DNA from 3 places in the Yersinia mollaretii ATCC 43969 genome. Region 3 is predicted to be linked to each of the others. Evidence: predicted binding sites of a transcription regulator. Region 3 holds the regulator's gene; each other region holds the start of a gene.

Region 1 (4,289 bases), 1.8 Mb from region 3:
TAGGCGCTAAATCAAACCGCCGTTGGCACGCAGCACTTGCCCATTGATCCAGCCGCCATCTTTACCCACCAGAAAGGCCACTGCGGCCGCAATATCTTCTGGGGTGCCCAATCTTTCCAGTGGTGCCATTTTTGCCATTTTTTCAATCAGTTCCGGTGATTTTCCGTTGAGGAATAGGTCCGTCGCGGTTGGCCCCGGAGCCACTGCGTTGACCGTAATATTACGACCCCGTAACTCTTTTGCCAGAATTGCCGTCATGGTTTCAACCGCCGCTTTGGTTGCGGCATACACCCCATATTTTTCCAGTTTCAACCCCACCACACTGGTCGAAAAGTTAACAATGCGACCTCCGGCTCTGAGGCGTTTAGCCGCTTCCCGCATCCCGTTAAAGCTCCCTTTCAGATTAATGGTAATCTGGCGATCGAAATGCGCATCATCACTGTCGGCAATCGCACTGAGAGACATGATCCCGGCATTATTGACCAGCACATCGACACCACCAAACGCCGCTTCCGCCGTCGCAAAAAGTTGTGCCACGGCGGCGGCATCACTGATATCCGCTTTCGCACTCAAGGCATTACCGCCCGCTTGCTGAATTTTGCGTACCAATGCTTCAGCTTCACTATCGCCTCGTGAATAGTTGATTAGCACGGTGTAACCATCCTGCGCCAAACGTTCCGCGATGGCCGCACCAATTCCCCGTGATGCCCCAGTGACAATGGCAACCTGCTGAGTGGTATTCACCATGATATTCTCCTAAATCTACGTTTAATAATGAGTGGTGATTCATTGGCTGCCATTAATCGATGTGGAACATGTCAGCTCAAATCCGCAAACAGAGAATGCCACTTTTACTGTTTCGGATAATCCCCTATTATTCGATAATACTATCCGAATAAAGCGAACAATAACGTGGACAGAATAGATGCAATGCGGGTGTTTATCAGGGTAGTAGAGCAGCGCAGTTTTACCCAAACCGCACAAGATTTAAACTTGCCGCGCTCCACAGTGACGGATGCTATTAAGCAGCTTGAAAAGCGCTTAAATGTGCGTTTATTACAGAGAACGACCCGTCATGTCAGCCCCACACTGGATGGGGAGGCTTACTATCAACGCTGCCTGCGAATTATTGCCGACATTGAAGATGCTGAAATGGCATTTGCCCACGCTAAACCGCGCGGTTTGCTGCGAATCGATGTGCAGGGCACATTGGCCCGCCATTTTGTTCTGCCTCAGTTACCTGATTTCATTGCTCAATACCCTGATATTGAGTTATTTATCAGCGAAGGAGATCGTCTAGTCGATCTGATTCGCGAAGGGATTGACGGGGTATTGCGGGTCGGTAATTTGCAAGACAGCGATATGGTCGCCCGCCGAGTCGCCCTGTTGCCACAAGTCACCTGTGCAGCACCGCAATATTTAGAGCAGCATGGCACTCCAGAGTTGCCGACCCAGTTGAGTGGACACCAAATGGTCGGTTTTCGCTCCAGCGCTACGGGCGGATTGCTGCCACTTGAGTTTAGTTCCCACTCGTCGTTGGGTGCTTATCCAACAGTAAGAAGTGCGCACTCTTTATCAGCGCCACATTTATCGTCTGAAACTCTACAAGTGAAATTACCGGCAGTTTTATCAGTCACTGGCGCTGAAAGTTTCGTGGCTGCCGCGCGATTGGGCTTGGGGATGATTCAAGTGCCGCGCTATCACATAGCGCCTGATTTAGCCGCAGGAACACTGATTGAGATACTGCCCGAATTCCCACCACCGCCGATGCCCGTCTCTTTCTTGTATCCGCACAGTCGCCAGCTTTCGCCACGCGTGCGCATTTTTAGTGATTGGCTAAGTCAGCTATTTCTTACCGCAGAGATAAAAGGATAGTGACTAGCATCAGCAGCCGAGCTACCCAGCCCGGCTGCGGCCACGGATTAAGGCGCTTTCTCGACGGATTGATAAATATCGATATCAAAGTAGCCGTCGGTCATGCCGTCATTGAGGTAGACCTCATAACAGGCCCCCTCCGCCGGGCGATAACCACTTTGCGGCAGATGCTGGTGATACAACTCACTCCAGGCTTTAGCGTAGTCATCATCGGTCACACGGGTGTGGTACACCGCATACACCCCGCCGGGGATCTCTTGCAGTGTCAGTTGATCACTGAGTGGTGCTGGCAAAACATAGTCATCATCGACAGACAAGGAAATATCAGCGCGTAATTCAGCAGGCGGATTGGTTTCTGGGTTGTCCCAGTAGAGTGCCAACCACTCTTTCGCGGGGATCTGATGTTGGGTGTAGAGCGATGAAAGTTGGTTAAAACCTAATGGGATCGTCTCGTGGTAAGGGCCAATGAGCCGGATACTAACGACTTTTTTCGGCTGTTTTTCCACTATCTTAAATGTCATATCGTTACCTCGACTTAATGATTGCAATGAAGATTAAGTGACTAAAATTACGATTTCATATGCATACTGTTTATTTGTACAGTATAGCGGGATTTTATGACATTTGATTAGCTTTTAACCTGAATTTGCGAAGAACTTCGCAAAAAATCATCCGCTTGCTCAAGTTGGAGATGGCTGAAAACTGGGATACCGTGGCGGCGCAACAGTGCGGTGGTAACTCCCTCACCAGCACGTTGAGTGCCGCTAAAATGACCATCATAGATACGGCTACTGCCGCAAGATGGGCTACCTTCCGTCAAGATGGCCAATGTGCAATGGTGCTTTTGCGCCAATTCCAGTGCCTGATAAGCGCCTTGCAGGAATTCACGGCTGACATCATTGCCCCACTGCTCAATCACCCGCGCCTGCCCTTGCAGCACAGCCTCACCGTTGCCTTGCTGAATTTCTGCGGGTGGACGGGGGACCGGCATTCCGGCAGCCAATTCAGGGCAAACCAACACCAAGCGCCCTTCGTCCTGCCAGCGCTGAATAATGTCATCACTAACAGAGAGCGCACTGCCGTTATAGCGTACCGGTTTTCCCATCAAGCAGGCGCTGATCAGGATACGTGCAGGTTTCGATTCCGATTCCACGTTGTTATCAACCTTAATGAATATTCTGCGGCAAATAAAAATGCTGATAATAAGCCACCATCCTAACGGCTAATTGCGGTTTCGCCCACCCTGACCCGATCAATAAACTTTCTGGGTTATGCGATTGTCATCACGATAAGAGCCAATTTTTAACTTCGTGCCATGATAGGCATCTTTTGGAACTCTATTTCATGCAATAATTATCAGCAGAATCTTTATCAGCCAATGGCAGCAATATTGCGGAGAGTTATGGATACGTTTTTTATTGATCGGATGGCTACGCCGCAGGGCGAGTTGGTACTGATTGCAGACGAAGAGAATCGGTTACGTGCCATTGATTGGACCGACCATTATGAGCGCCTAATGAAGTTGCTGCGCAATCACTACCGCGAGAATACCTTTACGCTGGTTGAGAAACGCAATCCCGGTGGGCTGAGTGAGAGTATGCAGCGCTATTTTGCTGGTGAGCTGAGCATCATTGACGATTTACCGGTTAAAACCGCCGGGACTGATTTTCAGCGTCAAGTCTGGCAGGAGTTGCGGAAAATTCCCTGTGGCGCAACCATTACCTATGGTGAGTTGGCAAAAAGAATTAACCGCCCGACGGCGTCGCGTGCTGTTGGCATGGCAAATGGCTTGAATCCTATCTCGATCGTGGTTCCCTGCCATCGCGTGATCGGCCAGCAAGGTGCATTGACGGGTTACGCTGGCGGAGTGGAGCGAAAACGCTGGTTATTAATGCATGAGGGTTATCTTTTAGGATGCTAACTATTCTTGCACTTATCAGATGCAAGAAAAGATGTTAAAATTGACGCATATCAATATTATTGGGAATACCCTATGATCCCGGAAAAACGCGTAATCCGACGTATTCAGTCTGGTGGTTGTGCAATTCACTGTCAGGATTGCAGTATCAGCCAGCTCTGTATACCGTTTACCTTAAATGAACATGAGCTGGATCAGCTCGACAATATCATTGAAAGGAAAAAACCTATTCAGAAAGGACAGGCGCTGTTTAAAGCAGGTGATGAACTCAAATCCCTGTACGCCATCCGTTCCGGGACCATAAAAAGTTATACCATCACCGAAGAGGGTGACGAGCAAATCACCGGTTTCCATCTGGCGGGCGATCTGGTCGGTTTTGATGCTATCAGCAATTTGCAGCATCCTAGCTTTGCGCAGGCGCTGGAAACCTCGATGGTTTGTGAGATCCCATTTGATACGCTGGATGACTTATCTGGCAAAATGCCCAACCTGCGTC
Region 2 (4,289 bases), 2.1 Mb from region 3:
GCACGGGCTTCTTTGATTTGAATAAAGTATCAAAACAGTTAGATTTAACTCAGTTTGATCCAAAAGAGCTGCAACAAACCACGGTTAATGGAAAATTAAACGGTATTCCAATTTCAGTGACTGCACGTATTTTCTATTTCAATGACGCGACATGGGCTAAATCAGGTTTAGAGTATCCAAAAACGTGGGATGAATTACTTAACGCCGGTAAAGTCTTCCAAGAAAAATTGGGTGAGCAATATTACCCTATCGTATTAGAGCACCAGGACACGCTGGCATTAATTCGCTCTTATATGACACAGAAATACAACACACCGACAATCGACGAAGCCAATAAGAAATTTGCTTATACGCCAGAACAGTGGGTTGAGTTCTTTACAATGTATAAGAAAATGGTCGATAGCCATGTTATGCCATCCACTAAATACTATGCTTCATTCGGCAAGAGCAATATGTACGAAATGAAGCCGTGGATTAATGGTGAATGGGGTGGCACTTATATGTGGAACTCCACCATTACTAAATATTCAGATAACCTGACCAAGCCAGCAAAATTGATACTTGGCCCATATCCAATGTTGCCAGATGCAAAAGATGCAGGTCTGTTCTTTAAACCAGCTCAAATGCTCTCTATTGGTAAATCCACTAAATACCCAGAAGAGAGCGCCATCTTGATTAACTTCTTGCTGAACAGCAAAGAAGGTATTGATGCCATGGGTCTAGAACGTGGCGTACCATTGAGTGCAGCAGCAGTGACTCAACTGCGCGCCAGTGGCGTGATTAAAGATGAAGATCCCTCTGTTGCTGGCTTAAATATGGCATTGGAATTGCCACATGAAATGAAAACATCACCGTACTTTGATGACCCGCAGATCGTTTCTCTGTTCCGTGATGCGATTCAATATATCGATTACGGCCAAAAATCTGTCGAAGAATCTGCTGAATACTTTAATAAGCAGGGTGACCGTATTCTTAAACGCGCCATGAGATAATCATTAAGTTTATTTAACTTAAGTTGTTATTAAACCCTGCCATTAATTTGGCGGGGTTGTTTTGTTTTATTAATCATAAAAAACAACAACCAATTAGATCGCCATCACAAATTAATATCTGATTAAAAAATTAATCAGCAACAAAGATCTGGATCACACAATTAATTACAAATATAAATAGAATGTATATCCACAATAAGTGGAACATCGTTTCTTTGATTGTGAAATTGTTTTTTTAATCGTATGTTGAGTTTTGTGAAATTGTTAATGATTGTTGTTATAAATAAACATAACCCTGGGATTATATAAAAAAATGAAATTTAAATTAATTACTCTAGCAGTGGCATCTGTTATCAGTTTTAGTTCTGTTGCTACAACAATTGACTATCGGCATGAAATGAAAGACACCAGTAAATCTGATCATAAAGACCGTTTACTGATCTCCAACCGTTTTGCCAATGGTTTTGGTCTCTCTTTGGAAGGGAAATGGGGCCAACACAGCTCTGATACTACGCCAAATAAACCGTTCAACGAGCAAGTCAGTAACGGCACCGAAGTGGTTGCCAGCTATGTTTATCAGTTCAATAAAACCTTCCAACTTGAGCCTGGTTTCTCATTAGAGTCCTCATCTGACTCAAATAACTACCGCCCTTATCTGCGCGGCAAAGTGGCCTTCACTGATGACTTCTCAACATCACTGCGTTATCGCCCATATTTCAAGCGTAACCAGCCTTCTCAGACCAAATCTGATGAGAAAGGCCACGAGTTCACCATGTTGTTTGCTTACAATTTCTTGAAAAGCTACTCTGCTGAATACGAATTAAACTACAAGAAATCTGAAGACGAAATTCTGTCCAATAAAAATAAAGACGAATGGAGTCATGATCTGAAAGTCGCTTACAAATGGGATAAAAACTGGAAGCCATATGTTGCTATCGGCAACGTTGCTGGCAGCAAAACCACTGATGAGCGCCAAACTCGCTATCGTGTCGGTGTGCAGTACAGCTTCTAATTGATCGTGTAAGTCGTTATATCGTTATGAGTGCCCTCATCATTATTTGTTAATTATGCCCATACCCGTATTACTTTGGGGAAAAGCGACTCCCGGTCACTTTTCCCTTTTTTTTACTTAGTTTTCCTTTCTTGATCGCCATACTCCGTATGACACCCGAAATATCTCCGCTAAACTCCCCTGCTTCAAACAAAAAAGAGACATTTAGTTACAGCGTCACGGCTATCCATGCCAGAATAAATCTCATATACTGGATAAATCAACAGCTACAGATTCGGAATTCAAGTATGACAGGGGAAGGACACCTTATTTTTTCTGTCGCCTGCGTTATTTTTGCCAAAAAAGTCGGTCTCACTCCGGAACTGGCACATGGCGATTGGTGGCACATTATACCGGGCGCCCTGCTAACTTCCCTGCTGCCTGATATTGACCACCCCAAGTCAATTCTGGGTCAGCGGCTAAAGTGGATCTCAACCCCCATTGCGCGCGCATTTGGTCATCGAGGGTTTACCCATAGCCTGCTGGCAGTGATCGGCGGTATTGCCCTATTCCAAATGGACATTTCACGAGATTGGATTATTCCTGCGGATGCATTCCACGCCATGATTATTGGCTATTTCAGCCACCTGCTGGCCGATATGCTCACCCCTGCTGGCGTGCCGCTGCTGTGGCCTTGCCGTTGGCGATTCTGTATTCCGCTATTACGCCCACAAAAAGGCAATCAATTAGAGCGCGTATTCTGTGTTCTATTAGTGTGTTTTTCCGTCTATTGGCAAACTGACACCACTATTCCGCTGCTATCCTATATGGAGCAATTGAAAAACTTTCGATTGTGATCACATTTTAATGAGCGAAAAATCACCAATCTGAATGCATTCCATACAAATCAAGATGAAAACTTATATAAAATTCTTTTTGGATATAAGTGAGCCTTTATAGGGCTGTTACCATATGCAGCTAACTGCACAATTGATTGTGCCTGGTGCGATTCTATAGATAAGTAGCAATAGAATAGGTAGCCAGTATTCAAAATAATAATCTGGAGATTTGGGGATGAACCTACCGCTTGTGATTAACGTGCTGGTATTTGTAGCACTGCTATTACTATTGGCGCAAACTCGCCATAAGCAATGGAGTCTAGCCAAGAAAGTCTTGGTTGGTTTGGCACTGGGTGTGCTGTTTGGACTGGGCTTACAATGGGTCTATGGCGCAGATAACCCGGTACTTAAAGAGTCCATCACTTGGTTTAATATTGTCGGTAATGGTTATGTGCAATTACTGCAAATGATTGTTATGCCGCTGGTATTCGCCTCTATTTTGAGTGCCGTCGCTAAGCTGCATAATGCCTCTTCACTGGGCAAAATCAGCATACTGACCATCGGTACCCTGCTCTTCACGACGCTGATTGCGGCGCTCGTCGGTGTGTTCGTCACCAATCTATTCGGCTTAACCGCCGATGGCTTAATTCAAGGCACCCAAGAAACGGCGCGTTTGAGTGCCATCGAAAGTAATTATTTGGGCAAAGTGACAGATTTGACCGTACCCCAGTTGATTCTCTCCTTTATTCCGAAAAACCCGTTTGCTGATTTGACTGGCGCTAGCCCAACCTCAATCATCAGTGTGGTTATTTTCGCCACCTTCCTCGGGATTGCCTCGCTGCAACTGCTGAAAGACGATGTGGAGAAAGGCCAACGCGTGATGGCGGCTATCGATACACTGCAAGCTTGGGTCATGAAACTGGTACGTCTGGTCATGAAATTGACCCCTTACGGCGTATTGGCATTAATGACCAAAGTGGTTGCGGGTTCGAACATTCAAGACATTATCAAGCTGGGCAGCTTTGTTGTTGCGTCCTATCTGGGGCTGGCGATTATGTTTGTGGTCCACGGCCTGCTGTTGTCTTTCACTGGTATCAATCCGCTGAAATTCTTCCGTAAAGTCTGGCCGGTTCTGACCTTTGCCTTTACCAGCCGTTCAAGCGCAGCCAGTATCCCATTAAATGTGGAAGCACAAACCCGCCGCTTGGGTATCCCTGAGTCCATCGCCAGTTTCTCTGCCTCCTTTGGCGCGACCATTGGTCAAAATGGCTGTGCCGGCCTCTATCCAGCCATGCTGGCGGTGATGGTTGCCCCTACAGTCGGTATTAACCCACTGGACCCGGTCTGGATTGCCACACTGGTCGGGATCGTGACCATCAGCTCCGCAGGTGTTGCCGGTGTCGGTGGGGGCGCAACCTTCGCGGCGCTGATTGTGTTACCTGCATTGGGCTTGCCGGTCACACTGGT
Region 3 (4,289 bases):
TGCTGTGCTTTCTCATGGGAGATTTTCTTGGTCCGTGCTTCATCAGCCACGGCTTTTTCAATCGCCTTAGAGGCGAGCAGTTTCTGGAACAGATCCTGACGGGCTGGCAGGCTTGGGCCTACTGCCGCCAAGCGTTGGCGGGAGAAGTGCATCCGTGCCACCCGTGCCAGTTTGTGGGCAATGGTTTTATCCGTGCCGTGTTCGCTGGCCATGCGGCGCAGTGAAACCGTGGTTGAGAAACGCACAAAACTATCGCGCCCCAGCCACAAGACGGCAAAGAATTTTTGTATGCCGTTGAGTACGCGCAGATGCGGCGTACCATGACCTTCACGGCCTGGCGAGCGGCCAAACATCACAGAAACCGGCAGCATCTGGATATCCAGTGCTGGGTTATTGCGGTGCAGGTCCAGATAATCGTGGAAGAGTTTTACCGACTCCTGTTTCGGCGCGTAGTAGCGAAAGACCCTTGGGCCATTATCGATAAACACGTGGCTGGGAAGTAGCACGCCATCGATCTCCAATGGAATCAATGGGTCGGGCAGATCCAGCGCCTGACACTGCGCTCGCAAAGTCAGCAAATCAGCCTTAGAATTGTAAGGCAAAACGTACAGAATAGGACGAGACGGGTCTAACCCTAACTCAGTCACAGGATCTGCCGGAATAACCTTGCTTTTTACCAACAATTTAAGTGGTAAATTCAATAACTTATAATATATTTTACGCCAACCTGACATAACTACATGAAGCCTCTTGTTAGCAATTCATCGCAAGGATACCAGAAACTGGTTTTTAGATCTGTGGTGATGAGACAACAGAAAGCGGTAAAAATCATCATCTACTTAAGATAAAGGCAATAAAACATGGCGAACCAATCAACAGGGCTAACTCGAATCTATAAAGCAGCGGGTTATTCTGCGAAAGGCTTAAGTGCTGCATGGAAGAATGAAGCGGCTTTTCGTCAAGAAGCGGCCGTGGCCATTATGGCGATCATACTGGCGTTTTGGCTGGATATAGGGGCGATAACGCGTATTTTATTAATTGGCAGTGTCGTATTAGTGATCATTGTTGAAGTGATCAACAGTGCCATTGAAGCCGTGGTAGACCGGATCGGCAGCGAGTTCCATGAGCTTTCCGGACGAGCGAAAGATATGGGGTCCGCCGCTGTATTTTTAGCTATTTTGTTAGCCATTTTTGTCTGGATAACCGCACTTTGGCACCATTTGGGTTAATGTTATCGCGACTCACAGGGGGGTGAGTTAATAACAGGAAACAAATAAGCTGTGATTAATCCCTGTTTTTGTTCACTCTTTGGTTTCCAACACCCGCTTACCTGTATATACTCACAGCAAGACTGTATAAACAAACAGGGGGCGGAATGAAAGCACTTACTACCAGACAGCAAGAGGTTTATGACCTGGTTCGCGATCACTTAGCGCAAACCGGCATGCCACCGACCCGTGCCGAAATTGCGCAGCGTCTGGGGTTTCGCTCTCCTAACGCCGCTGAAGAGCATTTAAAAGCACTGGCCCGTAAAGGCGTGATCGAGATTGTCTCTGGCGCTTCCCGTGGCATTCGTTTGCTGATGGAAGAAGAAGATGGCCTGCCACTGATTGGGCGGGTTGCCGCAGGTGAGCCTCTGCTGGCACAGCAACATATCGAAGGGCACTATAAAGTCGATCCCTCAATGTTTAAACCAAGCGCAGATTTTCTGTTGCGGGTCAATGGGATGTCGATGAGAGATATCGGTATTCTGGATGGTGACCTGCTGGCGGTACACAAAACGCAGGATGTGCGGAACGGGCAAGTCGTGGTTGCACGCATTGATGATGAAGTCACGGTAAAACGCTTGAAAAAACAAGGTAATATCGTACAGCTTCTGCCAGAAAACAGCGAATTTCAGCCGATTGTTGTCGATCTGCGCGAGCAAAACTTCACCATTGAAGGATTGGCCGTTGGTGTCATCCGTAATGGCGACTGGATCTGACTTTAGTGTTTTATGTTTAGTTAATAAGCCGTTCCTGCTCAGGAGCGGCTTTTTATTGTTTATGCTCAGTGAGCCTAACTAATGACTTTTCTACTTCAAACACGCTTCAAACACGACGATATATTTAGATTGAGATGATTCCGACAAATAAGCTATTACCTGCTGTTTTTACTGCGCTTTATTAGCGCTTATTTCTATATATTGGCTGTGATCTCAGCGTTTAATATATTCAAAACTTCTAATATTAGCTTCCTCTGCTATAGTTATTTCTACGGTAAGCAAAACAATGAAGCCTAATTTAAATTATGAAGCTGAGTAATAATATAAATTAGATTGTTATTTATTCGTAGCGAATATTTATCGTATTGAACTCACTAAACTGACTAATCCCAAGGTAACGGAGATATTATGAATAAAGATCAAGCCGACGGTAACTGGAAGCAGATTAAAGGTAAAGTGAAAGAGAAATGGGGCAAGCTGACTGACGATGACCTGAAGGTGATTGAAGGCAAGCGTGACCAACTGGTGGGTAAAATTCAGGAGAAATACGGCTATCAAAAAGAGCAGGCCGAAAAAGAAGTCAAAGCTTGGGAAGACCACAGCAAGCATCGCTGGTAACAGCGTTAAAGGGATGTAAACTGATGTTGGTATCAATTGATCGGATCTGATTTCACCCAATGAATGCTTTAATTTAAACTGACAACTTCCTGTTAGCACGTTATTTATGTAAATGGCAGTGAAGTCAGTGACTCTGTTTTAATTAAGCCACTCTATTGATATTCGATGTATACCACCATAAGCACAAGGATGTGTAATATTAGAAGACTCAGGCTTCATAATCTAATTATATATCCGCGCCTATGTTTATTATATTAGGCTTAGGTATTCAGGTATTTATTACTCAACGCCATTCAATACTGACGCCTTGTGGGCGACAGTCTATTCGCTATCACCACTGAGTTACCTCTTTTTGCTCACAATCGAGTGGTCGTGATCGCAGTGATCATGACTTTCACAGGCTTCAACAACCCCGCATTCAGCACATAAACCGTGAGCTTCAACCACACTATGGCGCAGTGTAAAACCAGACTGTTTTGCTAATTGCGCTAGCGCTTCTTCGATACCCACAGTAGTACGTTCTGTCACTATCTTGCAGCGATCACAGATAAACAGTGCTGAAGTATGGGTTGGCTCTTCAAAATGATGGCACAGCACATAGCTGTTCGCTGATTCTACACGGTGAATAAAACCTTGTTCTAGTAAGAAATCCAATGCGCGATAAACGGTGGGTGGCTTCGCCTGAGGTTCCGAAATGCGCAGCAGATCCAACAAATCATATGCGCTGATTGCACCCGGCTGTTGAGCCATTAAACGTAATACTTCAAGACGTTGCGGTGTCAGCCGGACGTTCCGTTGTTGGCACAAGCTTTCAGCCTGAGCCAGCAGTTTTTCCTGATTGATAGGGTTCATCATTTACATCCCGCAGCATTCGAATTGAACTGATTTTACCATATTTACTGTTAATCGCCGATAGATGAAAAAGTGGGAGGAAGGCGGGTATCACAATTCTAGTAAGTCACCGCCAGCCTCAATATCAATTTATGGCTCCACTATCACACGGGCAGCCATAACAAGGTTCTATGGTATAATCGCCAGTTCCATCCCTTTGCCTTGTTCACTTAGTGAGCAAATCAATGGATAATAGATGCAGTAATCACAGATGAAATCACAGTAAATGCACGAAGCTCAGACATTTTCCAGCACTCAGGCCACTAAGCCGCCATACCCCCTACAGCGTTTCTCCGTCGCGCCGATGCTCGATTGGACAGATCGCCATTGCCGCTATTTTCATCGGTTGTTGACCAAACAAACATTGCTCTATACCGAGATGGTCACCACCGGTGCCATTATTCATGGTAAAGGCGACTATCTGGCTTATAGCGAACAGGATCATCCTGTGGCGCTACAACTTGGTGGTAGCGACCCGCAGGCATTAGCGCAGTGTGCCAAGCAGGCTGAGTTTCGCGGCTACAATGAAATAAATCTGAATGTGGGTTGCCCCTCTGATCGGGTGCAAAATGGTCGTTTTGGTGCCTGTTTAATGGCTGAGGCCAATCTGGTTGCTGATTGCATTAAAGCCATGCGTGACGTGGTTTCTATTCCGGTCACGGTAAAAACCCGTATTGGGATTGACCAGTTGGATAGCTATGAGTTTTTATGCGAATTCGTGCAAACTGTCGCTGAGCAGGGGGAATGTGATATTTTCACCATCCACGCCCGAAAAGCTTGGCTCTCTGGGCTTAGC

The links. The regulator LexA, encoded in region 3, represses DNA repair genes until DNA is damaged. The targets are predictions, from matches to a motif close to TNCTGTATGTACATACAGNA.
Positions count from the first base shown of each region.
Region 1: a site for LexA is predicted at 2,461-2,480, ahead of sbmC (DNA gyrase inhibitor SbmC). Genes of this name have one in related genera too.
Region 2: a site for LexA is predicted at 2,253-2,272, ahead of HRD69_RS14665 (metal-dependent hydrolase). Genes of this name have one in related genera too.

Region 1 covers NZ_CP054043.1:3,551,569-3,555,857, forward strand. Annotated here, with positions in the region: gene HRD69_RS15820 (SDR family oxidoreductase) at 7-747, opposite strand; gene HRD69_RS15825 (LysR family transcriptional regulator) at 913-1,875, shown strand; gene sbmC (DNA gyrase inhibitor SbmC) at 1,923-2,396, opposite strand; gene HRD69_RS15835 (2-thiouracil desulfurase family protein) at 2,504-2,980, opposite strand; gene ogt (methylated-DNA--[protein]-cysteine S-methyltransferase) at 3,278-3,796, shown strand; gene HRD69_RS15845 (fumarate/nitrate reduction transcriptional regulator Fnr) at 3,869-4,289, shown strand, end outside.
Region 2 covers NZ_CP054043.1:3,279,480-3,283,768, reverse strand. Annotated here, with positions in the region: gene HRD69_RS14675 (ABC transporter substrate-binding protein) at 1-992, shown strand, start outside; gene HRD69_RS14670 (oligogalacturonate-specific porin KdgM family protein) at 1,306-2,004, shown strand; gene HRD69_RS14665 (metal-dependent hydrolase) at 2,292-2,840, shown strand; gene HRD69_RS14660 (L-cystine transporter) at 3,058-4,289, shown strand, end outside.
Region 3 covers NZ_CP054043.1:792,604-796,892, reverse strand. Annotated here, with positions in the region: gene plsB (glycerol-3-phosphate 1-O-acyltransferase PlsB) at 1-734, opposite strand, end outside; gene HRD69_RS03485 (diacylglycerol kinase) at 861-1,229, shown strand; gene lexA (transcriptional repressor LexA) at 1,376-1,984, shown strand; gene HRD69_RS03475 (CsbD family protein) at 2,393-2,602, shown strand; gene zur (zinc uptake transcriptional repressor Zur) at 2,945-3,454, opposite strand; gene dusA (tRNA dihydrouridine(20/20a) synthase DusA) at 3,720-4,289, shown strand, end outside.